One region of the Methylobacterium sp. UNCCL125 genome, then DNA from elsewhere that is predicted to be linked to it. Evidence: predicted binding sites of a transcription regulator. Region 1 holds the regulator's gene; each other region holds the start of a gene.
What was found. The regulator PhoB, encoded in region 1, activates phosphate uptake and scavenging genes when phosphate is short. The targets are predictions, from matches to a motif close to TGTCATNNANCTGTCAT.
Positions count from the first base shown of each region.

Region 2: the regulator PhoB is predicted to act here: its motif matches at 1,674-1,690, upstream of BM396_RS02545 (CorA family divalent cation transporter).
Region 3: the regulator PhoB is predicted to act here: its motif matches at 6,188-6,204, upstream of BM396_RS21450 (inorganic phosphate transporter).

Region 1 is NZ_FPBW01000013.1:116,439-124,320, forward strand. It holds gene BM396_RS15080 (50S ribosomal protein L11 methyltransferase) at 123-1,043, shown strand; gene BM396_RS15085 (ribosome modulation factor) at 1,092-1,280, shown strand; gene BM396_RS15090 (hypothetical protein) at 1,281-1,544, opposite strand; gene BM396_RS15095 (aminopeptidase P family protein) at 1,672-3,510, shown strand; gene BM396_RS15100 (protein-disulfide reductase DsbD family protein) at 3,630-5,801, shown strand; gene phoB (phosphate regulon transcriptional regulator PhoB) at 5,949-6,644, opposite strand; gene phoU (phosphate signaling complex protein PhoU) at 6,833-7,552, opposite strand; gene pstB (phosphate ABC transporter ATP-binding protein PstB) at 7,671-7,882, opposite strand, start outside.
Region 2 is NZ_FPBW01000003.1:129,162-137,043, reverse strand. It holds gene BM396_RS02550 (methyl-accepting chemotaxis protein) at 1-438, opposite strand, end outside; gene BM396_RS02545 (CorA family divalent cation transporter) at 645-1,631, opposite strand; gene groES (co-chaperone GroES) at 1,845-2,135, shown strand; gene groL (chaperonin GroEL) at 2,210-3,850, shown strand; gene BM396_RS02530 (hypothetical protein) at 3,957-4,286, opposite strand; gene fae (5,6,7,8-tetrahydromethanopterin hydro-lyase) at 4,660-5,172, opposite strand; gene BM396_RS02520 (triphosphoribosyl-dephospho-CoA synthase) at 5,411-6,244, opposite strand; gene BM396_RS02515 (ATP-grasp domain-containing protein) at 6,271-7,179, opposite strand; gene mch (methenyltetrahydromethanopterin cyclohydrolase) at 7,292-7,882, opposite strand, start outside.
Region 3 is NZ_FPBW01000021.1:129,695-137,576, forward strand. It holds gene BM396_RS21415 (CaiB/BaiF CoA transferase family protein) at 1-82, shown strand, start outside; gene BM396_RS21420 (hydroxymethylglutaryl-CoA lyase) at 88-1,014, shown strand; gene BM396_RS21425 (MFS transporter) at 1,297-2,625, shown strand; gene BM396_RS33430 (helix-turn-helix domain-containing protein) at 2,658-3,005, opposite strand; gene BM396_RS33435 (hypothetical protein) at 3,041-3,235, opposite strand; gene BM396_RS21440 (Ros/MucR family transcriptional regulator) at 3,801-4,175, shown strand; gene BM396_RS21445 (hypothetical protein) at 4,179-4,427, shown strand; gene BM396_RS21450 (inorganic phosphate transporter) at 4,507-6,135, opposite strand; partial or broken gene BM396_RS33705 (phosphatase PAP2 family protein) at 6,567-7,882, shown strand, end outside.

The sequences.
Region 1 (7,882 bases):
CGCGCGTCGGCCGCGTCGGCCGCGTCGGCCGCGTCTCCCGGGCCTCCCTGCGCCGGCGGGGACCGTATTTTTTCGCGTTAGCCCCTGGGCTGCGGCGCGCCCCGGCGTTACAGCCCGGCATCATGCTCGAAGGCCTGCCGCCCCACCGCCCGTCTCACGTCCTGCGCCTGCTGACCGATGAACGGTCGGCCCGGGCGATGACCGACCTCCTGGGTGAGATGTTCGATCCCATGGACACGGCCGTCGCCGCCTTCGAGGACGAGGACGGCCGCACGTGGCGCCTCGAAGCCTATTTCGCCGACGCGCCCGACGAGGATTACGTCCGGGACCTGATCCGGCCCGTCATCGGCGATGCGGCGGATGCGGCCGAGTTTCGCACCATCGAGCAGCAGGATTGGGTGCGCGCGTCGCTCGAGGGGCTGAAGCCGGTCCGGGCGGGACGCTTCCTCGTCCACGGCTCGCATGACCGCGACGCCGTGCGGGGCAACGATCTGCCCATCGAGATCGAGGCGGCCCTCGCCTTCGGTACCGGCCACCATGGGACTACCCTGGGCTGTCTGCGCGCGCTGGTCTCGGAGCTGAAGCGCCGGCGCCCGGCCCATGTCCTCGATGTCGGTACGGGAACCGGGATCCTCGCCTTCGCGGCCGCCAAGGCCCTGCGGCAACCCGTCGTGGCCGGCGACCTCGACGCGGAGGCCGTGCGCACGGCCCGCGAGAACGCCCGGGCCAACGGGCTCGGGCCCTATCTCAAGCTCTACGAGGGGCCGGGGGTGCGCCACCGCCTCGCCGACCGGCCGCGCCATTTCGATCTCGTCTTCGCCAACATCCTGGCCCGGCCCCTGCGGCTCCTCGCGCCGACGCTGACGCGCGTGGTCGCCTCCGAGGGCGTTCTGGTCCTGTCCGGCCTGATCGCGCGCGACGTGCCCGGCGTCCTCTCGGCCTACCGCCTCCAGGGCTTCTCCCTCGTCCGCCGCGGCATGATCGAGGGATGGGTCGCCCTGGTCCTGATGCGCGGCGGCGCCGCCCGCCGCCCACGGCCCTGAGGCGCTGAGGCGCCCCGAACCGGCGGCGCGCCGGCGCGTTGATTGGCCATGAGCCAGACGTCGCTCCATGATCCGCCCGCGGACCCCATCGCCGAGGGCGCCCGCGCCCGGGCGCAGGGCCGTCCCAAGGACGCCTGCCCCTATCCGGCGAATTCGCCCGCACGCGTTGCGTGGTTCGAAGGCTATGACGGCGCGCCCATCGAGCGCATGCCGGACCTGCCGGTCGCGAAGCGCTGATCAGCGCGCAGTGCGAAGCCGGCCCGACGGCGTCGAACCATCCGACGTGGGGGCGGTTTCGGCTGCTGTTTCCGCCCCGTCTGCCCGCGACACGGGAGCGCCGAGCGCCGCCATCAGCACGCGCAGACCGTCCACCCATTCCTCGAGTTCGGCGAGCGAATCGAATCCGTCCCGGCGAACCACCGTGTCGGGTTCGATCGTCACGATGGCGTCGAAGCGGCCATCGGGTCTGTCGCTGATCCGGTAGTAGACGCGGCGTGGCATGTCTGAGGAATAGGCCAAATCCGGCGGCGTGATAAGATTGTTAGCGATCTTTTAGGCACCGCACCCGGGCGCCTCCTCTGAGGACGGGGTGTTGCGGCGTGGGAGCGGCGGGCGCTAGGCTCGCCTCATGACTGAGCCCCGTCCGCCCCAGCCGCGTCAGCGCTTCCAGAGCTTCGACGACCCGAGCCACCGGAAGGGCGCCGAGCGGATCGAGGCCTTGCGGGCCGCCCTCCGCGAGCACGGGATCGACGGTTTCGTCGTGCCCCGGGCGGACGAGCACCAGTCCGAATACGTTCCGGCCGATGCCGAACGGCTGGCTTGGCTCACCGGCTTCACCGGCTCTGCGGGGACGGCCGTGATCCTGATGGAATCCGCGGCGCTGGTCGTCGACGGCCGCTACACCCTGCAGGCGCCCGAACAGGTCGATACCGGCATCCTCACGGTGGTGCCGCTGGTCGAGTCGACGCCGGAAGCCTGGATCGGCGTCAACCTCAAGAGGGATCAGGTTCTGGGCTACGATCCCTGGCTGCATACACCCGACGGTCTCGCACGCCTGGAGCGGGCCGCCACCCGAGCCGGCGGCGCGGTGCGGGCCGTGCCGAACCTCGTCGACGCCGTCTGGGCGGGCCGCCCGAGGCCCCCCGCCGGGCCGGTGGTGCTCCATCCGGATGCCCTGTGCGGCGAGGCCTGCACCGACAAAATCGCCCGGATCCGGGCGGCCCTCGCCGAGGGCGGCTGCGATGCCCTGGTCATCTCGGATCCGCACAATCTCGCCTGGGCCTTCAACCTGCGCGGCTCCGATGTCGGTCACACGCCCCTGGCCCTCGGCTACGCCATCCTGCCGCGCGAGGGGTTGGCGCGGCTGTTCCTGGTCTCGCCCGAGGTCGATCCGGCGCTGCGCGCGGTGCTGGCCCCGATCGCCGAGATCCTGCCCCGGGCGGAACTGGACGACGGGCTGGGATCCCTCGCCGGCGTGCGTGTCCGCCTCGACGCGGCGACCGGCGCCGTCGCCCTGAAGGAGAAGATCGAGGCTGCCGGCGGCACCGCCGATGTCGGCAAGGATCCGATCACCGGCATGAAGGCGGTCAAGAACGCCGCCGAGATCGCCGGTGCGCGCGCCGCCCATGTCCGCGACGGGGCGAGTGTCGTGCGGTTTCTTGCCTGGCTCGACGGTGCGGCCGCGGCCGGAGGCCTCACCGAGATCGCCGCCGTCGAGGCCCTTGAGGATTTCCGCGCGGCGGGCGGCGATCTGCGCGAGGTCTCGTTCCCGACGATCTCGGGATCCGGGCCGAACGGCGCGATCGTCCATTACCGGGTGAGCCGCGCCACCGACCGGACGGTCCGGACCGGCGAGTTGTTCCTGATCGATTCCGGTGCGCAGTATCCGGACGGCACCACCGACATCACCCGCACGGTCGCGGTGGGCACGCCGAGCGCCGAGATGCGCGACCGTTACACCCGGGTGCTGAAGGGCCATGTCGCGATTGCCCGGGCGGTGTTTCCTGTCGGCACGACCGGCGCCCAGATCGACGCTTTCGCCCGGGCGCCGCTTTGGCAGGCGGGACTCGACTTCGATCACGGCACCGGCCACGGCGTCGGCGCCTTCCTGTCGGTGCACGAGGGACCGCAGCGGATCGCCAAGACCGGCACGGTGGTGCTGGAGCCCGGCATGCTCCTGTCGAACGAGCCGGGCTATTACGCCCGCGGCGCCTACGGCATCCGGATCGAGAACCTCGTGCTGGTCGAGCCCCGCACGATCGCGGGCGGCGAGCGCCCGATGTTGGGCTTCGAGACCCTGACGCTCGCCCCCTATGATCGGCGGCTGATCCAGCCGGACCTGCTCGAACCGGAGGAGCGCGCCTGGATCGATGCCTATCACGCCCGGGTGCGGGAGACCCTGGCGCCCCGGGTCGATGCCGGGACGCGCGACTGGCTGGAGCGTGCGACCGTGCCGCTCGCGGACTGAGCGATCGGCGTGGGATCCCGGGCGCGGCCCGTGGTAAGACCCACCGCCATCGAAACGACCGCGCTGGCCCGGATACACCGTGCGTGAAACCGCGCCGGCCCTGCGCGCGAAGGGACAGCATGATCCGCCGCCTCGCCATTCTGATCCTGGCCTTCGCCGCGAGCCTCTCGGCCGCCGCAGCCCAAGGGGTCCCGCAGGGCTTCCGCACGCCGGCCGACCTCGTGCGGGCGAGCCTCGTGGCCGAGCCCGCCGCGGTCGCCGGCGCACAGCCGTTCACGCTGGCGGTGCGGATGCAGATCAAGCCCGGCTGGCACGTCTACTGGCGCAACCCGGGCGATTCCGGACTGCCTCCGGAGGTGACCTGGACCCTGCCGGCCGGCTTCAACGCCAGCGCGATCCGGTGGCCGGCGCCGGAGCGCATCCCGATCGCGACCCTCATGAATTACGGCTACGAGGGTGAGGTCACGCTCCTCGTGCCCGTGACGCCGCCGCCGAGCCTCGACCCGGCCAATCCCGTTCAGATCCAGGCGAAGCTGACCTATCTCGTCTGCGAGACCGAGTGCGTCCCTGGTTCGGCCGATCTCGCCCTCACCCTGCCGGTGGGCAAGGCCGAGCCGGACCCGGCCAACGCCGCGCTGTTCGCGCGCGCCCGGGCTGCCCTGCCCGCGCCGGCGCTCTGGCCCCTGCGCCTGTCGAGCCAGGGCGACACGCTGCAGCTCGATTTCGCCGCGACCGGCCTGAAGCCCGAATCCATCCGGAACGCCGCCTATTTCCCCTATGCCGAGACGGCGATCGACAACGCCGCCGCGCAGGTGATGACCGTCGACGAGACCGGTCTGCATCTGACCATCGCGCGCAGCAGCCCGACCGATCCTGTGCCCGCCGCCCTGCCCGGCGTCCTGACGATCGACGAGGTCGGTACGGACGGCACCCGCCGCCTCGCCTTCGCGTATGGTGACGAGCCGGTGCTTCCTGCCGTCGCGGCCGCGTCGAGCGCGCCGAATCCGGCCGGAGCCCCGCCGGCCGTCGCCGAGTTCGACGCGCTGACCCTCGCGACCGCCGCGGCCTTCGCCTTTCTGGGCGGCCTGATCCTCAACCTGATGCCCTGCGTCTTCCCGGTGCTGTCCATCAAGGTGCTGAGCCTCGTGCGGCATGCCGGCGAGGGCCCGGCGCGGCTGCGACTGCACGGCCTCGCCTACACGGCCGGCGTGCTGGCGAGCTTCCTCGGCCTCGCATCCCTGCTGATCGCCCTGAAGGGTGGCGGGGCCGCGATCGGCTGGGGCTTCCAGCTGCAATCGCCCGCCATGGTCGCAGCGCTCGCCTATCTGCTGTTCGCGATGGGCCTGAGCCTGTCCGGGGTGGTCCATGTCGGCGGCCGGCTCGCCGGCCTCGGAGACGGCCTGACCCGGCGTGCCGGCCTGAGCGGCTCGTTCTTCACGGGTGTGCTGGCGACCCTGGTGGCGACCCCCTGCACGGCGCCGTTCATGGGCTCGGCGGTGGGCTTCGCGCTGACGCAGAGTGCCGGTGTCGCGCTCGCCGTCTTCGCGAGCCTCGGCCTCGGCCTCGCCCTGCCCTTCCTGGTGCTGACCCTCTGGCCGCCGGCCCTGCGGGCGCTGCCGCGGCCGGGCGCGTGGATGGAGACCCTCAAGCAGGTCCTGGCCTTCCCGGTCTACGCCACCGTGGCCTGGCTGATCTGGGTTCTGGCGCAGCAGGTCGATCCGCGTGGGCTGCTGGCGGCACTGATCGGCCTCGTCCTGGTGGGCTTCGCCGCCTGGGCCTGGGAACACGGCCGCGCCGCCGCGCCCGGGGCGGGCCGGGTCGCGCGGGTCGCTGCGGCCCTCGCGCTGGTCGCCGTGGCGGCCCTCGCCGTGACCCTTCCGCGGGACCGCGCCGCGCCGTCGGCGCAGGCCGCCGCCGACGGGGTCGAGCCCTTCACTCAAGCGCGTCTCGACGCCCTGGTGGACGCGCACCGCCCCGTCTTCGTGGACATGACCGCCGCGTGGTGCATCACCTGCGCGGTGAACGAGGCGACCTCCCTCAACACCAAGGCCGTGCGGGCCGCGATGGCCGAGCGCGGCGTGACCTACATGAAGGGCGACTGGACCAACCAGAATCCCGAGATCACCCGTCTGCTGGAGAAGCACGGGCGCAGCGGCGTGCCGCTCTACCTCCTCTATACCGGAACCGGAGCGCCTCAGGTGCTTCCGCAGATCCTCACCGAGGGGACGGTTCTGGCGGCGCTCGACGTCGTGCCGGTCGCGTCCGGCCGGAGCGCGGCGCTGACCCGCTGAATCTGCGCGAGGCCCGGGGGCCCGCCGGGCCTCGCAGCATCCGCGGACCTCGAACGTCCCCGGCTCCCTTCGCTGCGCGCGGGCGGGCGGCGCGGCCGACCGGCCTCCGGCCCGGAACGCTTTGCCCCGGAACGCTTCGCGCCCGTCTCAAGCGTCGAGCGAGAACGTCTCGTCGAAGGCGTAGCCCGAGCCGCGGACCGTGCGGATCGGGTCGGCTTGGCGCGGGCCGTTCAGTGCCTTGCGCAGCCGCCCGACATGGACGTCGACCGTGCGCTCGTCGATGTAGACGTCGTGTCCCCAGACCCCGTCGAGGAGCTGCTCGCGGGAGAAGACCCGGCCCGGCGCCAGCATCAGGAATTCCAGCAGACGGAACTCTGTGGGACCGAGATGCAGCTCCTCGCCGCCGCGGCGGACGCGATGGCCGGTGCGGTCGAGTTCGAGGTCGCCCGCCGCCAGCCGGTCCGAGACATGCGCGGGCTTGGCCCGGCGGAGCAGCGCGCGGATCCGGGCAAGCAGTTCCGGGACGGAGAACGGCTTGACGATGTAGTCGTCGGCGCCCGTCCCGAGACCGCGGATCCGGTCGCCCTCCTCGCCCCGGGCGGTGAGCATGATCACGGGCAGCCGCTCGGTCTCCCGGCGCGCCCGGATCCGCCGGCACAGCTCGATGCCCGACAGGCCGGGCAGCATCCAGTCGAGCAGGACGAGATCGGGGATCCGCTCCGCCAGGAGCAGCTCCGCGTCGTCGCCGCGAGCCGCGGAATCCACCAGAAAGCCCTCGGCTTCCAGATTGTAGCGCAGCAGCGTGGTCAGCGCCTCCTCGTCCTCGACGATCAGGACTTGCATGCTCACGTTCGAAGATCCGTTCACGAAGCGGCGCCATACGGCCTGCAGGCGCGCCGACTCTCCTTGGAGCCGGCGGGCAGGCGGAGGGTGCAGGAGGCGCCGCTCAGCCTCAACCCGCACGCTCCGATTCTCCGGCGGCGCCCCACAGGAGCGCGCGCAGGCCGACGCCTGGACCGGGGGCGGCCCGCTTACGGAGCCGGCACCCCGTCCACGGTCGCATAGTTCGACGCATCGTTCTTCGGCCGGTCGCCCGCCAGGGCCTCGCCCGTGGCGAGATAATGGATCGTCTCGGCGATGTTGGTGGTGTGGTCGCCGATCCGCTCGACGTTCTTGGCGCAGAACAGAAGATGCGTGCAGAACGAGATGTTGCGCGGATCCTCCATCATGTAGGTCAGGAGCTCGCGGAACAGCGAATTGTACAGGGCGTCGATCTCGCCGTCCCGCTCCCAGACATCGTGGGCTGCCTGGACGTCGCGGCTCGCATAGGCGTCGAGAACGTCCTTGAGCTGGCCCTCCGCGAGGTCGCTCATGTGGCGCACGCCGAGAACGATCTTCTGGGCCGGCGCCTGATCGGAGATCGCCACCACCCGCTTGGCGACGTTCTTGGCGAGGTCGCCGATCCGCTCGAGGTCGCCGGAGACGCGGATCGCCGAGATCGTCTCACGCAGATCGATCGCCAGGGGCTGACGCCGGGCGATCAACAGCACGGCGCGCTCCTCGATGTCCCGCTGCAGGGCGTCGAGGCGCTTGTCGGCGACGATCACCGCCTGGGCGAGCGTGTCGTCCCGGCGCACGAGGGCGTCCGTCGCCTCCGCGGTCATCTTCTCGGCCACGCCGCCCATCTCCGAGATCGAGCGACGCAGGTTCTCCAGGTCGGTGTCGTAGGAGGTGACGATATGGCCGGGCATGGCGAATCCTTCGATGGGTCCCGGGGGCGGCGCTCCGGGGAGGCCCTCGGGGACCCGCCGGCCCTCCGCGGATGCGGCGACCGGACGGCCTTCCCCGAGACCGGAGCGTCCAGGCAGACTAGCCGAACCGGCCGGTGATGTAGTCCTGGGTGCGGCGTTCCGTCGGGTTCATGAACATCCGGTTGGTCGGACCGAACTCGATCAGCTGGCCCAGATACATGAAGGCGGTGAACTGCGAGATGCGCGCCGCCTGCTGCATGTTGTGGGTGACGATCACGATGGTGAACTCGTCGCGCAACTGCTCGATCAGCTCCTCGATGCGGCCGGTGG
Region 2 (7,882 bases), on a different contig from region 1:
GGCCGTCATGACGGCCACCGGAACGTTGTCGATCATGGTCAGGAGCCGGTTGATCTCCTTCTTCTTGGCGGAGATGTCCGAGGCGAACTTGACCACCTTCACGGGCCGGCCACGGGCGTCGAGGACGGGATTGTATGTCGCCTCCAGCCAGACCGAGTTGCCGTCCTTGTCCAGGCGGAGGAACTCGCCGGTGACGTACTCGCCCGTCTTCAGCTTGTCCCAGAATTCCGTATACTTTGCGGTCTCGGCATAGGCCCTATCTACGAAGAGACGGTGGTGCCGGTTCTGAATATCCGGCAGATCATACTTCATCAGCTTCAAGAAATTCTTGTTCGCATGGACGACGTTTCCGTCCATCGAAAACTCGATGATCGCGAGCGAACGATCCAGGGCATCGATCTTGGCCTGGGCTTCGTTGAAAGTCGTACGGTTGAACATTTCGACACTCGCATTCCTCGCCCGCGGGTATCGCATCGCAGCGTTAATGAACTCTTTCTTGCTGCGTTATGCTGGTCTCCGTTTGGCGGTAGACAATCGAAGACTTTTGATCGCGATGACGGAGTGCCTTCGAGGTCGGGGTAGACGATTTCAGCGCTATTAACACTTGGCGAGACGCTTTTTGTGCTGTTAAAACAGTCTGAATATCAGAACCAACCGCGCATTCGAAAGTATACTATAGGCGCTATGGCGCTGAAAAGGATCAGGCCGAGCGCGTAGGGATAGCCGAGAGTCCAGTCCAGCTCCGGCATATGCTTGAAGTTCATGCCGTAGATCGACGCGATCAACGTCGGCGGGACGCCGACCACCGAGACGACGGTGAGCACCCGGAAGACGTTGTTCTGCTCGATGGTGATGAGGCCGAGGGCCGCGTCGAGCAGGAACTGCACGTTCTCAGCGAGGCGCGTCTCGAACTCGTCGAGGGATTCGATGTCCCGCTTGATCGTCTCGAAGCGCGCGTCCTCCGGCAGGCCGATGCCGTCGCAGGCTGCGGCGACGAACGGCACGATCCGTTCGAGCCCGAGCAGGCTGGCGCGGATCTTCCCCAGAACCTTTCCGCGGTTGCTGATGCCCCGCAGGATCCGGCGCAGGGCGAGGTCGCGGCGCCGGGGCGGCGGGCTCTCCAGGCGCCGCCGCTCGGCACCCCGGACGTCGAAGTCGAAGATCCGGGTCGAGAGCGTGTCGAGTTCCGATCCCATGTCCTCCAGGGCGTCCGCGAGGCTGTCGACCAGCTCCTCCAGGACGACGAGGAAGATCTCGCTCGGGGTCGTGCTGTCATCGCCCTCCGCGATGCGCTTCGCGGAGGAGTCGAAGGCGCGCAGGTCGTGAAAGCGGATCGTGACGAAGTGGTCCTTGGTCAACAGGAAGCCCAGCGGCTTCACCTGCGACGCGCTCTGCTCGAAGGTGATCATCGGCGTCGAGAGCGACAGGCCGCCCTTCACCCGGCGCAGGCGACTCGACGTCTCGACCTCCGACAGCGCCGCCCGGGACGGCACGCGCAGACCGGTCGCCGCCTCGACCGCTTTGGCTTCCTCCGGGCTCGGGTCGTTCAGGTCGAGCCATACCGTATGGCGCGCGATCGGGCTGCCGGGTTGCAACGCCACCGGGCCTTCGGGTCCGTGCAGGCTCAACATGACGGCGCATTATCCATGGGGCGAGAAGGAAGGCCGCCGGCGCGTCATCGCACCGTCGCGCGGGGGTGCGACAGCCTTGACTCGGAACCGCAGCGAGCCTATCTCGCCGCCGTCTTTGGCACTCGCCGAGACAGAGTGCTAACAGTCGAGTTCGCGAGCGGTCCCGCCGGCCGCATCAACGCCAACTCCAGACCTGAAGCAAGAGGGCAGCTCATGAAGTTCCGTCCGCTGCACGACCGCGTGGTCGTCCGTCGCATCGAGAGCGAGGAGAAGACCAAGGGCGGCATCATCATCCCGGACACCGCCAAGGAGAAGCCGCAGGAAGGCGAGATCGTCGCCGTCGGTCCCGGCGCCCGCGACGAGCAGGGCCGTGTCAACCCGCTCGACGTCAAGGCCGGCGACCGCGTCCTGTTCGGCAAGTGGTCCGGCACCGAGGTCAAGATCGACGGTCAGGACCTCCTGATCATGAAGGAATCCGACATCATGGGCGTCGTCGCCGTCTGATCGGATCACCTCTCACCGCCCTTTGAGACTTTCCATAGTCTTGGGGCGCAACCCAACCAGATAAGAGGCACACAATGGCAGCGAAAGACGTTCGTTTCTCCGCCGACGCCCGCGACAAGATGCTGCGCGGCGTCGACATCCTCGCAGACGCCGTGAAGGTGACGCTCGGCCCGAAGGGCCGCAACGTCGTGATCGAGAAGAGCTTCGGCGCCCCGCGCATCACCAAGGACGGCGTCACCGTCGCCAAGGAGATCGAGCTCGCCGACCGCTTCGAGAACATGGGCGCCCAGATGGTGCGCGAAGTGGCCTCGAAGACCAACGACATCGCGGGTGACGGCACCACCACCGCGACCGTGCTGGCCCAGGCCATCGTCCGCGAGGGCGCCAAGTACGTCGCCGCCGGCATCAACCCGATGGACCTGAAGCGCGGCATCGACCTCGCCACCCAGGCTGCGGTGAAGGACATCATCGCCCGCGCCAAGAAGGTCTCGACCTCCGACGAGGTCGCTCAGGTCGGCACGATCTCCGCCAACGGCGACAAGGAGATCGGCGAGATGATCGCCCACGCCATGCAGAAGGTGGGCAACGAGGGCGTCATCACGGTCGAGGAGGCCAAGACCGCCGAGACCGAGCTCGACGTCGTCGAAGGCATGCAGTTCGACCGCGGCTACCTGTCCCCGTACTTCATCACGAATGCGGAGAAGATGGTCGCCGAGCTCGAGGATCCCTACATCCTCATCCACGAGAAGAAGCTCTCCTCGCTCCAGGCGATGCTGCCGGTGCTCGAGGCCGTGGTCCAGACCGGCAAGCCGCTCCTGATCATCGCCGAGGACATCGAGGGCGAGGCGCTCGCCACGCTCGTCGTCAACAAGCTGCGCGGCGGCCTGAAGGTCGCGGCCGTGAAGGCGCCGGGCTTCGGTGACCGCCGCAAGGCGATGCTCGAGGACATCGCGATCCTGACCAAGGGCCAGATGATCGCCGAGGACCTCGGCATCAAGCTCGAGAACGTGACGCTCCCGATGCTCGGCCGCGCCAAGCGCGTGCGGATCGAGAAGGAGAACACCACGATCATCGACGGCGTCGGCGAGAAGGCCGACATCGAGGGCCGGATCAGCCAGATCAAGGCGCAGATCGAGGAGACCACCTCGGACTACGACCGCGAGAAGCTCCAGGAGCGTCTGGCCAAGCTCGCGGGCGGCGTCGCGGTGATCCGCGTCGGCGGCGCGACCGAGGTCGAGGTCAAGGAGAAGAAGGACCGCGTCGACGACGCCCTCAACGCCACCCGCGCGGCGGTCGAGGAAGGCATCGTCCCCGGCGGCGGCACCGCGCTCCTGCGCGCCAAGAAGGCGGTCGCTGCCCTGAAGTCCGACATTCCGGACGTCCAGGCCGGCATCAAGATCGTCCTCAAGGCTCTCGAGGCCCCGATCCGCCAGATCGCCCAGAACGCGGGCGTCGAGGGCTCGATCGTGGTCGGCAAGATCACCGACAAGGCGGACTCCGAGACCTACGGCTTCAACGCCCAGACCGAAGAGTACGTCGACATGATCCAGGCCGGCATCGTCGACCCGGCCAAGGTGGTGCGCACCGCCCTGCAGGACGCGGCCTCGGTCGCCGGCCTGCTGGTGACCACCGAGGCGATGGTCGCCGACGCCCCGAAGAAGGACAGCCCTGCTCCGGCGATGCCGGGCGGCGGCATGGGCGGCATGGACTTCTAAGTCCACGCCACCGCGCATGACGGAGGAAGGGGGTCGCCGAGAGGCGGCCCCTTTTCTTTTGGCGCTGCCGTGGCTGCTCGGCGCGCGCGGCGGAGTCTGGTCGGGCTCAGCGGCCTTGACGCGATGCCGGGGCCTGAAGGCGGGCTCGCACAGTGGCAATCAAGGATTGCCGGACACGCTCGGTCGCCTGGAAAGGGATGTCGAAGTTCAGGCTGTGGTAGATCAGGTCGCGGATACCGTCTTGATCGGGGTCTCCGCCGCCGCCCTCGATGACGTCGAGGATCCAGGCATGGATCGCCGCGTGATCCGACGGATCGGGATCCGCGGCGAGGACCAGATGGCCGCCGTGCATCCAATCATCGCGCAGGGCTGCGGATTCTTCGGCGGCTGTTGGCATGACCTGACCTTGCGGCTCTGATTGGCGCGGCCGCGACAACAGAGTATCCGCGCGCCGCGATGGAGTTCTTCCACATCAACGGCGGAGCCTCGACGTCGGCGGCGCCGCCGCGTCACCGGTGCGACCGCGCCTCACCCTGCCGCGAAGGCGCACAGCGGTCGAGGGGAGGCCGACGTCTCGGGCTCAGTCCGCGCGTCCGCGGTCGCGCGCGCCGACCGTGACGAGTCCAGCGCGCCGGCGCCCGAAGCCCCGTCTCAAGGCGGTTCGAGTGGCAGGCGACGAACGAAAAACGGGACGGCTTTCGCCGTCCCGTTCAAAGGCTTACCTATCGGCCAAGGAAGATCGAAGCCAGTCGCTGGAGCAGGCCCCGCGGTGCGGGCGGAGGCTCGCTCTGCCCAGGACCGTCCCCGATCTAAGCGTTGGCGGCGAAGGGGTGCTGCGCCGAGTTGCGCTGCTCGGTGACCGTCGAAGCCTTCGGCTCACCGTTGACGGCGCGCTGGATCGACAGCTTGGTCGCCTCGTAGTTGTACTTCTGGATCTTGGCGTCGTCGGCCGCCTCCCAGTGGATGAACACGCCGACCAGGATGTACAGGTCGTCGGCCTCGTCCGCCGGGATGATGCCCTCGGCCACCGCGTCCTGCACGGCCTTGGCAACGCCGTGCTGGGCCGGGCCGAACATCTGGACGGCCTGACGGGCGTCGTTGATGGTGACCTTGTTGAACATCAGGGTGTTCGGCTTGCACGGCAGGTTCGGCGCGATGACCGCGAGCAGGCTGGTGAAGCCGTGCTTGTTGTTCACGAGGCCGTTGCAGAAAGCCGTCTCGGCGGGCGAGCCGCGCGGTCCGATGATGAGATCGATGTGGGCGACCTCGTTGCCCTCGCCGACGAGCGCTTCGCCGACCTGAACCTTGGTGATCTTCGCCATTCGGTGTCTCTCCCTGGATTCCGAAATAGAGCCGCGCGCCGGGCGGTGCCGCGGCCGGGAAGCCATCCTTGTTATCGGCGCCCGACCATGCCGGCCGAGCCGGATGGGCCGAGCCGGTTGGGCCGGACAGCGCGGCGGACCCTACAGCGGGGCCCAGCGGCTCACAACCCGCGCAAGGCTCTGACACGAAGGAATTTCCATCTGTCCGGTGCCGCGATCCCCGGATCGTGCACCCGGGTCAGGCCAGCCGTGCGCCTGCAGCCGCAAGGGCGTCCCAGAACAGCGTCGCGACCGTAAAATCGGCGCTCGTGCCAGGATTGATGGCCCGCGCCTTCAACGACGCGTCGAAGGCCAGCAGCGCGTCGACCGGCCGTGCGGCGAGGTCGATCCTGGCGCGGAGGGCCTCGGCCTCCCGGCGGATGCGTTCGGCCGCCGCCGCCCCGTGCTTGCGGGCGACATGGCTGTCGGGAACCGCCTGGAGAAAGGCGAGATGAATCGCGGTCGTACACCATGTGGTGTCGAGCCCCCCAGCGCGGGCCTCGGCCAGGGCCGCGAGCCCGATCGCCGGCACTTCCGAGAAGTCCGTCACGTAGGCGCGGGCGATCCGGTCCCGGTTGGCGGCCTCCGTCATCGCATCGTGCAGGGCGGCGGGCGCCGCGTGGGCGACGTCGTGGTGCTCGGCTCGGCCGAGGCCGCCCGGATTGGCGAGGCGGATGGCCGCGAAGACGGCGTCCGCATCCGTGGTGTTCAGCGTCTTGAGCGCCGTCGCGACGGTCAGGCCCCGCTCGGCCGCGACGGCCAGGGGGGCGCAGAGGAGCAGGATGCCGAGATTGGTGTTCTGGCCCACCGCCGCCATCGTGGCGGCGACGCCGTCGCGGATCCGCATGCCCACGCCGGCGCCCGCCCGGGCCAGGGCCGGCGCCGAGACATCGGCGCTGATGACGAAATCCGCCAGCACCATGCGATGGCCGGGCGCGTAGGCGTGGACATTGCCGGGCTTGAGGGCGTCGAGCTCCGCGAGGCAGGCGGCCCGGTAGAGCGTGCCGATCAGCGCCGCGTCGAGGCCGCTCATCCCGGTTCCGCTCGTGCCTGGTCCGCTCATGCCACCACGAGCCGGGGACGGCTGGCGCCGCGGGCCGCGGCGAGGAAGCCGCGCACCACCGCGGCGGCGATATCGGTCTCGCACACGGTCTGGAGGCCCGACCAGGCCGGCATGGAATTGACCTCCAGGACCGAGAACCCGCCCTCCCCGTCTTCGACGAGGTCGACGCCGGAATAATCGACGCCGACCGCGGCGGCGGCCGCCTCGGCCAACTCGGCGGCGGCACGCGGCATCGCCCAGGGGAGCGGCCGGCCGCCCCGGTGGACGTTGGTGATCCAGCCGTCGCCCTCGCGGATCATGCCGGCGATGGCCCGTCCGTCGCAGACGAACACCCGGTAATCGCGCCACAATCCGTCCCGGCGGGGAACGTAGCGCTGGAGATAGTAGACCCGCGCCACTGCCTCCTCGTCGGGAAGGTCTTCCGGGCGCTCGATGAGGGCAAGTCCCTCGCCTTGTGACCCGAACAGCGGCTTCAGCACCAGGGGCGCACCCGGCCGTGCCTCGGCGGCGACCAGGGACGCCGCCGCCTCGCGCTTCGAGAAGACCCAGGTCTCCGGCGTCGGGAGCCCGGCCCGGTCGATGAGCAGCGACGTGGCGGCCTTGTCCACCGAGCGCTCGATCGCGGTCGGGGCGTTCCAGACGGTGACACCAGACGCGACAAGGGCGTGCAGCACCCCGAGCCGCATCGTCGTCGCCTCGAAGGTGCCGCCCGCGATGGTCCGCATCAGCACGCCGTCCGGCAGCGCGTCCGGGAAGCCCGGCACGCGCAGGGGCTCGCTGCCGCCCGTGACCACGGCGACGTCCGCCAGGGAGAACAGGACCGGCTCCACGCCGCTCGCGCGCAGGGCCGCCAGCAGGCGGTTCTTGTGCCAGGTGCCGTTATCGGCCGCGAGCCCGATGCGCATGGGGGTCCTGATCGTCACGCTGCCACCCGCCTGCGGGGGGGCCAGGAAGATGTCGCCATCCGGATCCGGTTGGGGCTCCCTCTCCCGCAGGGGAGAGGGAGCCCGGCGTGCTTCACGCGAAGGACGCGTCGACCAGCGTCGGCTCCAGACGGCCGCCGCGGTAGGTGACGCCGGTGCGCACCGACGTGACGATCGCCTCGGCCGGCGAGAACAGGGCGCCGTCGATCTTGTAGAAGTCGCCGTTCACCCGGCCGAAGATGTCGGCGAAGGGCGCGCCGTGGTCGCTCGACGTCGTCGAGGGCAGCTGTTCGGCGAGCTGCTTGGCATCGGCATCGTCGGCATCCACGAAGAGCTGCACGCGTCCGCCGTAGATGATCGCGTCGTTGGTGCGGCCCATCGCCTTGATGAAGTCCGGGTGCGGCGGCGACAGCGGCGCCGAGCCGATCCCGTCCACGATGGCGTGCAGGTCGAAGCCGACCGTGTGGGCCTTGTGGAGGGCCACCTCGAGGACGCGGGCCACGACCTGGGTGGAGCCGGCGAGGCTCTGGGTCGGCGCGAAGATGAAGGTCAGGTCCTCGGGCTTCAGGCCGGAGGCCTCGGCGACCTTGGCGACGACGCTCTCCGGCGGCCCGCCCGCCGCTTCCAGCACGAGGGCGGTCTTCGTGGCGGAGTCGCGGAAGCCGAGTTCCTGGTACAGGTCCTC
Region 3 (7,882 bases), on a different contig from region 1:
CCACACCGATTCCGTGCTCGCCGAGCTCGGTCTCGACCCGGCGCGCATCGCCGCGCTGCGCGAGAAGGGAGCCGTGGCATGACCGCTGTGTCGAGTGGCACCCTGATCGTCCAGGAGGTCGCCACCCGCGACGGCTTCCAGATCGAGCCGGTCTTCGTGCCGACGGCGGAGAAGATCCGCCTGATCGACGCCCTGGCGGCGGCCGGCTTCAGCCGGATCGAGGCCTCGTCCTTCGTCTCGCCGAAGGCCGTGCCGGCGCTCGCCGACGCGGCCGAGGTCTTTTCCGGGATCCGGCGTCGGCCCGGGACCGTCTACGTCGCCCTGGTGCCGAACCCGAAGGGCGCCGAGCGGGCGCTCGCCGCCAAGGTCGACGAGATCAACCTCGTCGCCTCGGTGAGCGAGACCCACAACCGCGCCAACATGGGCATGAGCCCGGCCGACTCGATCGCCGGCTTCGCCCGGATCATGGATTCGGTGCGCGGCGCCCCGGTCAGCACCAACGCCACGGTGGCGACCGCCTTCGGCTGCCCGTTCGAGGGCGACCAGCCGGTCGACAAGGTCGTCGCGCAAGTGGAGCGCTACCTGTCCCTCGGCATCGACGGGGTGACGCTGGCCGACACCACCGGCATGGCCAATCCCCGGCAGGTGGGCCGCCTCGTCGCGCGGGTCCTGCCGCTGGTCGGCCCCGGGCGCCTGACGCTCCATTTCCACAACACCCGCGGTCTCGGCCTCGCCAACGTGCTGGCCGCCTACGACGCGGGCGCCCGCCGCTTCGACGCGGCGCTCGGGGGCCTCGGCGGCTGCCCGTTCGCGCCCGGCGCCACCGGCAACATCTGCACCGAGGACCTCGTCAGCATGGCCCACGAGATGGGCGTGCCGACGGGCCTCGACCTTCCGGCGCTGATCGGCCTGTCGCGGGATCTGCCCCGCCTCGTCGGCCACGACGTGCCCGGCCAGGTCGCCAAGGCTGGACGCCCCTGCGATCTCCACCCGGCGCCGGCCAAGGCCGCCTGAGAGTGCGTTGACCCTGCGGCCGCGATCCCGCGCCACGCGAGGGAGATCCCGGTCGCGCCCTCATCCTGAGGTGCCGGAGCACAGCGGAGGCCTCGAAGGAGGTCTTCAGGCATCGCGCTTCGGACCGGAGGGCTCCTTCGAGACGGCTTCGCCGCACCTCAGGATGAGGGCGCGGGTTGGAGGCGCCCAGTCGAACAGGCTCTGAGCTCACCCGGGGCAAGCCGCCCGTCCGAAGGCGGCGCCCCCCACCACGTGTCCAAAAACAACAACACGGAGGAAACCATGACCGCAGCCCTGTCGGGTTCGCCGGCCGCCGTCGAGGCCGGTGCGGTGACGGAGACGAGCGTCGTCCGCAAGGTCGCGTGGCGGCTCATGCCGCTGATCATGATCTGCTACATGTTCGCGTTCTTCGACCGCATCAACATCAGCTTCGCCAAGTTCCAGCTCCAGAGCGACCTCGGCTTCAGCAACGTCGCCTACGGGCTCGGCGCGAGCATGTTCGTCGTCGGCTACGTGATCTTCGAGGTGCCCTCGAACCTGATGCTGTACCGGGTCGGGGCGCGCCGCTGGATCGCCCGGATCATGATCTCCTGGGGCATCGCCACCGCGCTGATGATCTTCATCCGAAGCGAGTGGCACTTCTACGCCCTGCGCTTCGTGATCGGCGCCATGGAGGCGGGTTTCGCGCCGGGCATCCTCTACTACCTGACCCTGTGGTTCCCGGCCTCGCATCGCGGGCGGATCACCAGCTTCATGTTCGTGGCCTCGGCCTTCTCGGGCATCTTCGGCGCGCCGGTGGCGGGCCTCATCCTCGGCGGCCTCAACGGCGTCGGCGGCCTCGCCGGCTGGCAATGGCTGTTCCTGGCGGGCGGCCTGCCCTGCCTCGTCCTCGGCCTGCTCGTGCTGACGCGCCTCGACGACCGGATCGCCGACGCCCGCTGGCTCTCGGAGCCCGAGAAGGCGCTCCTGTCCAGCCGCATCGCCCACCACAACCGCGAGATCGGCGACCATTCGCTCCTCGGGGCGATCCGGCAGCCGGGCTTCCTGATGATCGCGCTGATCTACTTCCTGCTCCAGATCGGCTCGTATGGCCTCAACTTCTGGGGGCCGGACCTGATCAAGACCGCGAGCGGCGGCCAGGCGGCCTCGGTGGGCTTCCTCACGGCGATTCCCTACATCTGCGGCGCGATCAGCATGGTCGTGATCGGGCGTCTCTCCGACGCCTCTGGCGAGCGGCCGAAATTCGTCGCGGGTCTCGCCATCACGGCGGCGCTCGGCTTCTTCGGCGCCGGCCTGTTCGACAAGCACATCGTGCCGCTGATGTTCGCCCTGGCCCTGCTGGGCGCCGGCATCGTCGCCTCGATCCCGACCTTCTGGACGCTGCCGGCCAAGCTCGTCACCGGCGTCGGCGCGGCGGGCGGGATCGCGCTGATCAACACGCTGGGCCAGTTCGGCGGCATCGTCAGCCCGGTGATGGTCGGCTGGGTGAAGGATCTGACCGGCTCGACGACGCCGGCCCTGTACGGCATCGGGGTGCTCTGCCTCGTCGCCGCCGGGCTCGCGCTCTTCGCCATGCCGGCGAGCCTGCGCCGGAGCGACAGGGCGGCCTGATCCGGCCGCATCGGGCGTCCCGGGCCGACGGGCTACGGGACGCCCACCAGGGCCGCCTGCCGATACGCGCGGGGCGCTGCCCCGTGGCGCTCCTTGAAGCGGCGGGCGAAGTGGGCTTGGCCGGCGAAGCCGCAGCCATAGGCGAGCAGGCCGATCGACAGGTGCGCGCAGGCCGGATCGGCCAGCCGCCGGGCGGCGGCTTCCAGATGGGCCTTGGCGCGCTGGACCACGACGCTGCCGTTGACGGGCTGGGGCACCTCCCGGGCCAGCGGCTCCGAGAGACCGGCGATGATCAAGTCGATGCCGATCTCCGTCATGCGCGCGGCTGCGGCTGCCCCGAGACGGTCGCGGACACGGATCAGCTCGCTGAAGACGCTCATTGCCAGGCTTGCGGATGCGCGATCGGCGCCGACGGTCAGGGCCGTGTAGAGCCGGGCCGGTCCGAGCCGCGCTCCAGACGGTCGCGCGGCACATCCAGGATCCGGCGACTGTCCGTCTCCGTCATCACCACCAGCGGCTGACGATCGACCACGACGAGGGAACCGACCTCCGCGCGTTCCCGCTTGGCCGCAAAGGGCTTTGCTTGGAGCGTCCGAAGCTCGACCGTCATGAGGGGGTCGGAGATGATCTCCCGTCACCGTCGGACGCTGTCCTGCGCTGGAAGACCGGCGGTTGAGAACAGAGTCTGCACGGATCGATCTCCGCGACACCGGGATGGGGTGTAAGAGGGCTGTCGGCTGCGGGACGTCGTCGGGCGGAGCAGATCCCGCACGCCGTGCCCGGACCCGGCAGACGGCACCGGTGAGCCGTCCCGGGCTGGAGCCCGACAGGCGGCTGCCGACGCCGAAAATGAGTTCGGATGCCGATCTTCGCGGCCGAAAACAGTGAATGCCGCGGTAACCAATTCGAGGATCGGTCGCCCTGCGCGACGGATCAAAAAACCTCGCGCTCACGGACAAACCCCGGCCCGCTCATATTGTATATTATCTGCAACCTCAAGAATTGGCGCGATATCAACTTGAGGTAGCAATTCTCCGGCCTTCGATCCGGCACACTGATCAACGTCTGCGGTCTCGGTTCACCCCGACCGGCAGTCGTGGATCAGGCGCATGGTGCCAGGCCTTTCAATGGTGATGTCTCCTATGGATAACCTCAGCGCAGCCCGTTCAACGTTCATGTTGGAGAAGGTCGGCGCCATCGTCGCCGCCTACGTCTCGCGCAACGCGATCGACGTCGGGGCCCTGCCGGCTCTCATCGACCAAGTGCATTCGGCGATCGCAGTCCTCCGCCGCGACCCGTCGGGTTCGGGGGCAGGCGGCCTGAGCCAGGAGCAGGTCGACGCCTCGATCCAGGAAGCGGGCCTGATCAGCTTCATCGACGGCCGCGCCTACCAGACCCTGAAGCGCCACCTGACCGCCCACGGCCTCACGCCCGAGCGGTACAGGGCCAAGTACGGCCTGCCGGCCGATTACCCGATGGTCGCCCCGGGCTATGCGGCCCGGCGTTCCGAGATCGCCCGGGCGATCCAGCTCGGCCACAAGGCGGGGTGAGTGATGGTGCCCGCCTCGTCCCCGGGTCCCGCCCGGACCCACAAGCCTCCCCCCGGGGCGGCCTCGAAGGATGCGCTGTATCGCATCGCCGGGATTCTCGACGTGCCGGTGGCGAGCTTCTTCCCGGATGCCGACCGGCCCGACGCGGCCATCGCCCAGGCGGCCGACCTCGTCTCGGCGTTCGTGGCGATCGAGAATCCGGCCGCGCGCCGGACCTGCCTGGCCTTCGTGCGGGCGATGGCGGGTTCCTGAGGGGGCCGACGGAAGCCGGAGACCGGGCTGCTCCCCATGGGATGACGCCCGGTCTCCGGCCAGCCGGCCAGACGCCGGATCAGAACATGTGGCGCAGGAGGTAGAACAGCACGGCCGCGAGGGTGATCGCCGCCGGCAGGGTCAGGATCCAGGCGAGTGCCATGTTGCGCACGGTGGCCATCTGCAGGCCCGAGCCGTTGGCCGCCATCGTCCCGGCGACACCGGATGACAGGATGTGGGTGGTCGAGACCGGCAGGCCGTAGAGTTCGGCCAGCCCGATCGTGCCGGCCGCGACGATCTCCGCCGAGGCACCCTGCGCGTAGGTCAGGTGGGTCTTGCCGATCTTCTCGCCCACCGTGACGACGATGCGTTTCCAGCCGACCATGGTGCCGAGGCCGAGGGCGAGGGCGACGCAGACCTTGACCCAGCCCGGGATGTAGCGCGTGCCGTCGTTGAGCAGGCCCGCGTAGCGCTTGAGGGTCGCCTTGTCGGCCTCCGAGAGATCGGCCCCGGAGCCCGGCAGCACGCGCACCGCGTCGGCGGCGAGGTACATGTCGCTGCGCAGGTTCTGGGTCTGGGCGGCCGGCACCGTGCGGATCGCGCCGTAATTCTTCACGCTGGCAGCAATGTCGTTCGCGAGCGCCGCCAGCGCGGCGTAGACGGGCGGCGCGTTCAGGTCCTTGGTCTTCAGCGCTTCCGTGACGGTCCGGCGCGCGGCGGCGGCGTCCGGCACCTCCGCGGCGGGCGCCCGGGCGGAGAACACCGCGCCCGCCGCCGTCGAAGCCTGCACGAAGGCGGGCGTCGTGTCGTCCGCCATGGTGCGGTTGAGCGCGTAGGCGGTGGGGGCGGCGCCGATCAGGATCAGCATGATCAGGCCCATGCCCTTCTGCCCGTCGTTGCCACCGTGGAAGAACGAGACCAGCGTGCAGGTGAGGATCAGCAGGCCGCGGATCCACAGGGGCGGCGGCGCTTCGCCCTTCGGCGCCGCGTAGAGATCCTTGCGGCGCACCGCGAATTTCAGGGCGAGCAGCAGCAGCGCCGCCAGCACGAAGCCGCAGATCGGCGAGAACAGCAGCGCCTTGAAGACGTTGAGGGCCTGGCTCCAGTCGACGCCCGCGGTGCCGTCGCCGCCGTTCATCAGCTGATTGGCGAGGCCGACGCCGAGCACCGAGCCGATCAGCGCGTGGGACGAGGAATTGGGCAGCCCGAACGCCCAGGTTCCGAGGTTCCAGAGGATCGCCGCCAGCAGCAGCGCGAAGATCATCGCGTAGCCCGCGTGCGAGCCGACATTGAGGATCAGTTCCACCGGCAGCAGCGTCACGATGGCGTAGGCCACGGCGCCCGAGGAGAGCATCACGCCGAGGAAGTTGAAGATGCCCGACCAGATCACCGCGACGAGCGGCGGCATCGAGTGGGTGTAGATCACCGTGGCGACCGCATTGGCGGTGTCGTGGAAGCCGTTCACGAACTCGAAGGCGAGGGCGATCAGCAAGGCGAGGCCGAGCAGCGCGAAGGCGCCGTAGGCGAGGGGCGCCTCGCCGACGGCGTTCATGTCCGCGATCAGGCTCACCACCGCGTAGCCGAGGCCCGCCACCAGCACGAGGAGGAAGGCGACCACCCCGCCGAGATGCAGTCCGTGGTCGAGGCGCGGGCCCCCTACCTGCCGGCCTGCGACCGCCCCCGACGGCGCCACGGCGGAATCGGACATGAACCCTCGCGCGGAATCATTCGTGATGGTGAGCCGGGATTAAAATGTGCCCGTGACGGTCGGGTGACGTCGATCCCGCGTCCAGCCTCGCGCAACGGCATCCGGCCGAAGCGATTTGCGGGATTTCGTCCCGTCCCCAGTGTCCGGGCCGTCCCAGTGTTCGGGCCGCCGAGGATGGGCGGTCTGTGCCGGGCCCGTTGCGATGACGGACGGCCATCGCCCCGATCCTCATGTCATGACGGCGCGCGCTGCAAGGTTAAGACGAAGATGAGTCATGATATGATTTGCGCCGGCAAAGTTTTGATCCTGTTGCTTACAGGATACAAATGTAAGCTTTTGGATTTGTGACTGGATTATGACGAAGGCGAGCGCGTAGAGTTCGCTAAATCTCCGGCTCGCAGGCTGAATCGCTGCGCGCTTTGGGGGTTGGCATGACATTTCGATATGGCGTCTCGATCGTGGCCTTGGCGGTCGCTGCCTTCGGACCGGGCGCGCAGGCACAGACGGCCAACACGACCGCTTCGGACGTCAACGTCCTCAATCTGCTGGCGCCGTACCTGACGCTCAATACGACGGCGACCGGTCAGCAGACGCTGCAGCTCAACCTGGCGCAGTCGATCGCGATCAACACCGCCGCGGGGCTCGCCCAGCAGCAGCTCGCGATCAGCGACAAGAACCTGCTGGGCTCGGCGCGCAACGACCTGTCCTCGGCCGGGCTCGGGACATACGGCGTGGCTGCAAATCTCGCGGGCGGCCTGCCGGCCCAGACGCCGATCAACGGCATCGTTCCGCAGCAGCTCGTCGGCGGCCTGGGTGCCCAGCTCGGCCCGATCTACCAGCGCGGGGTCGAGCAGGGCGCGAGCGGACCCCTGGGCAGCGTGGTCAATCTGCTGGCCGGTGCCTACGGTTTCACAGGCAACAACCTGGGCGTCGCCAAGAACTACTATGCCAACGGCGCGGCCAACAATCCGAGCGTGACCCCGGCCAACTACGTGGCGGTGCCGGCCGTGGCGCCGGCGGGCTACAGCCTGCCCATCGCCAACGGGCTGCCGAACACGACCAACAGCGTCTACGACCTCGCCTACGGCGTGACCAACACGCAAGCCGGCCAGGATGTCTACGGTTCCTCGCGGCCCGTCCAGGCGGCGCCGGCCCGGTTCAACACCTTCGACCCGACCGCGCTCAACGGCATCGCCACGAACCCGTCCTTTCCGAGCGGGCACACCACCTACGCGTTCACCGACGGCATCCTGCTCGCGATGCTGGTGCCGCAGCAGTACCAAAGCATGCTGGCCCGGGCGGCCGACTACGCCAACAGCCGCATCGTCCTGGGCGTGCACTACCCCCTGGACATCATCGGCGGACGGGCGCTCGCCACCTACGACCTCGCCCAGGCCTTCACCAACCCGGCCTATATCAACAACGCCGCGGTGACTGGCACGGCGATCAACCTGCCCGCCCAGTTCGTGGCGGCCCAGAGCCAGCTGCAGGCCTACCTCGCCGCCCAGTGCGGCAACACCGTCGCCGCCTGCGCGGGCAGCGCCGCCAACGCGGCCGGGAATCCCTACGTTCCGTCGGCCGGCAACCAGGCTGCCTACCAGCAACGCCTCACCTACGGCCTGCCGACCCTCAGCTTCGCCCAGGCGCCCCGCGAGGCCGCTCCCGCCGGCGGGCCGGACGCCTCGATCCTGCTCGCGCCGCTCTACGGCGGATCGACCGCCGCCGCGCGGACCCTCGCGCCCACCGG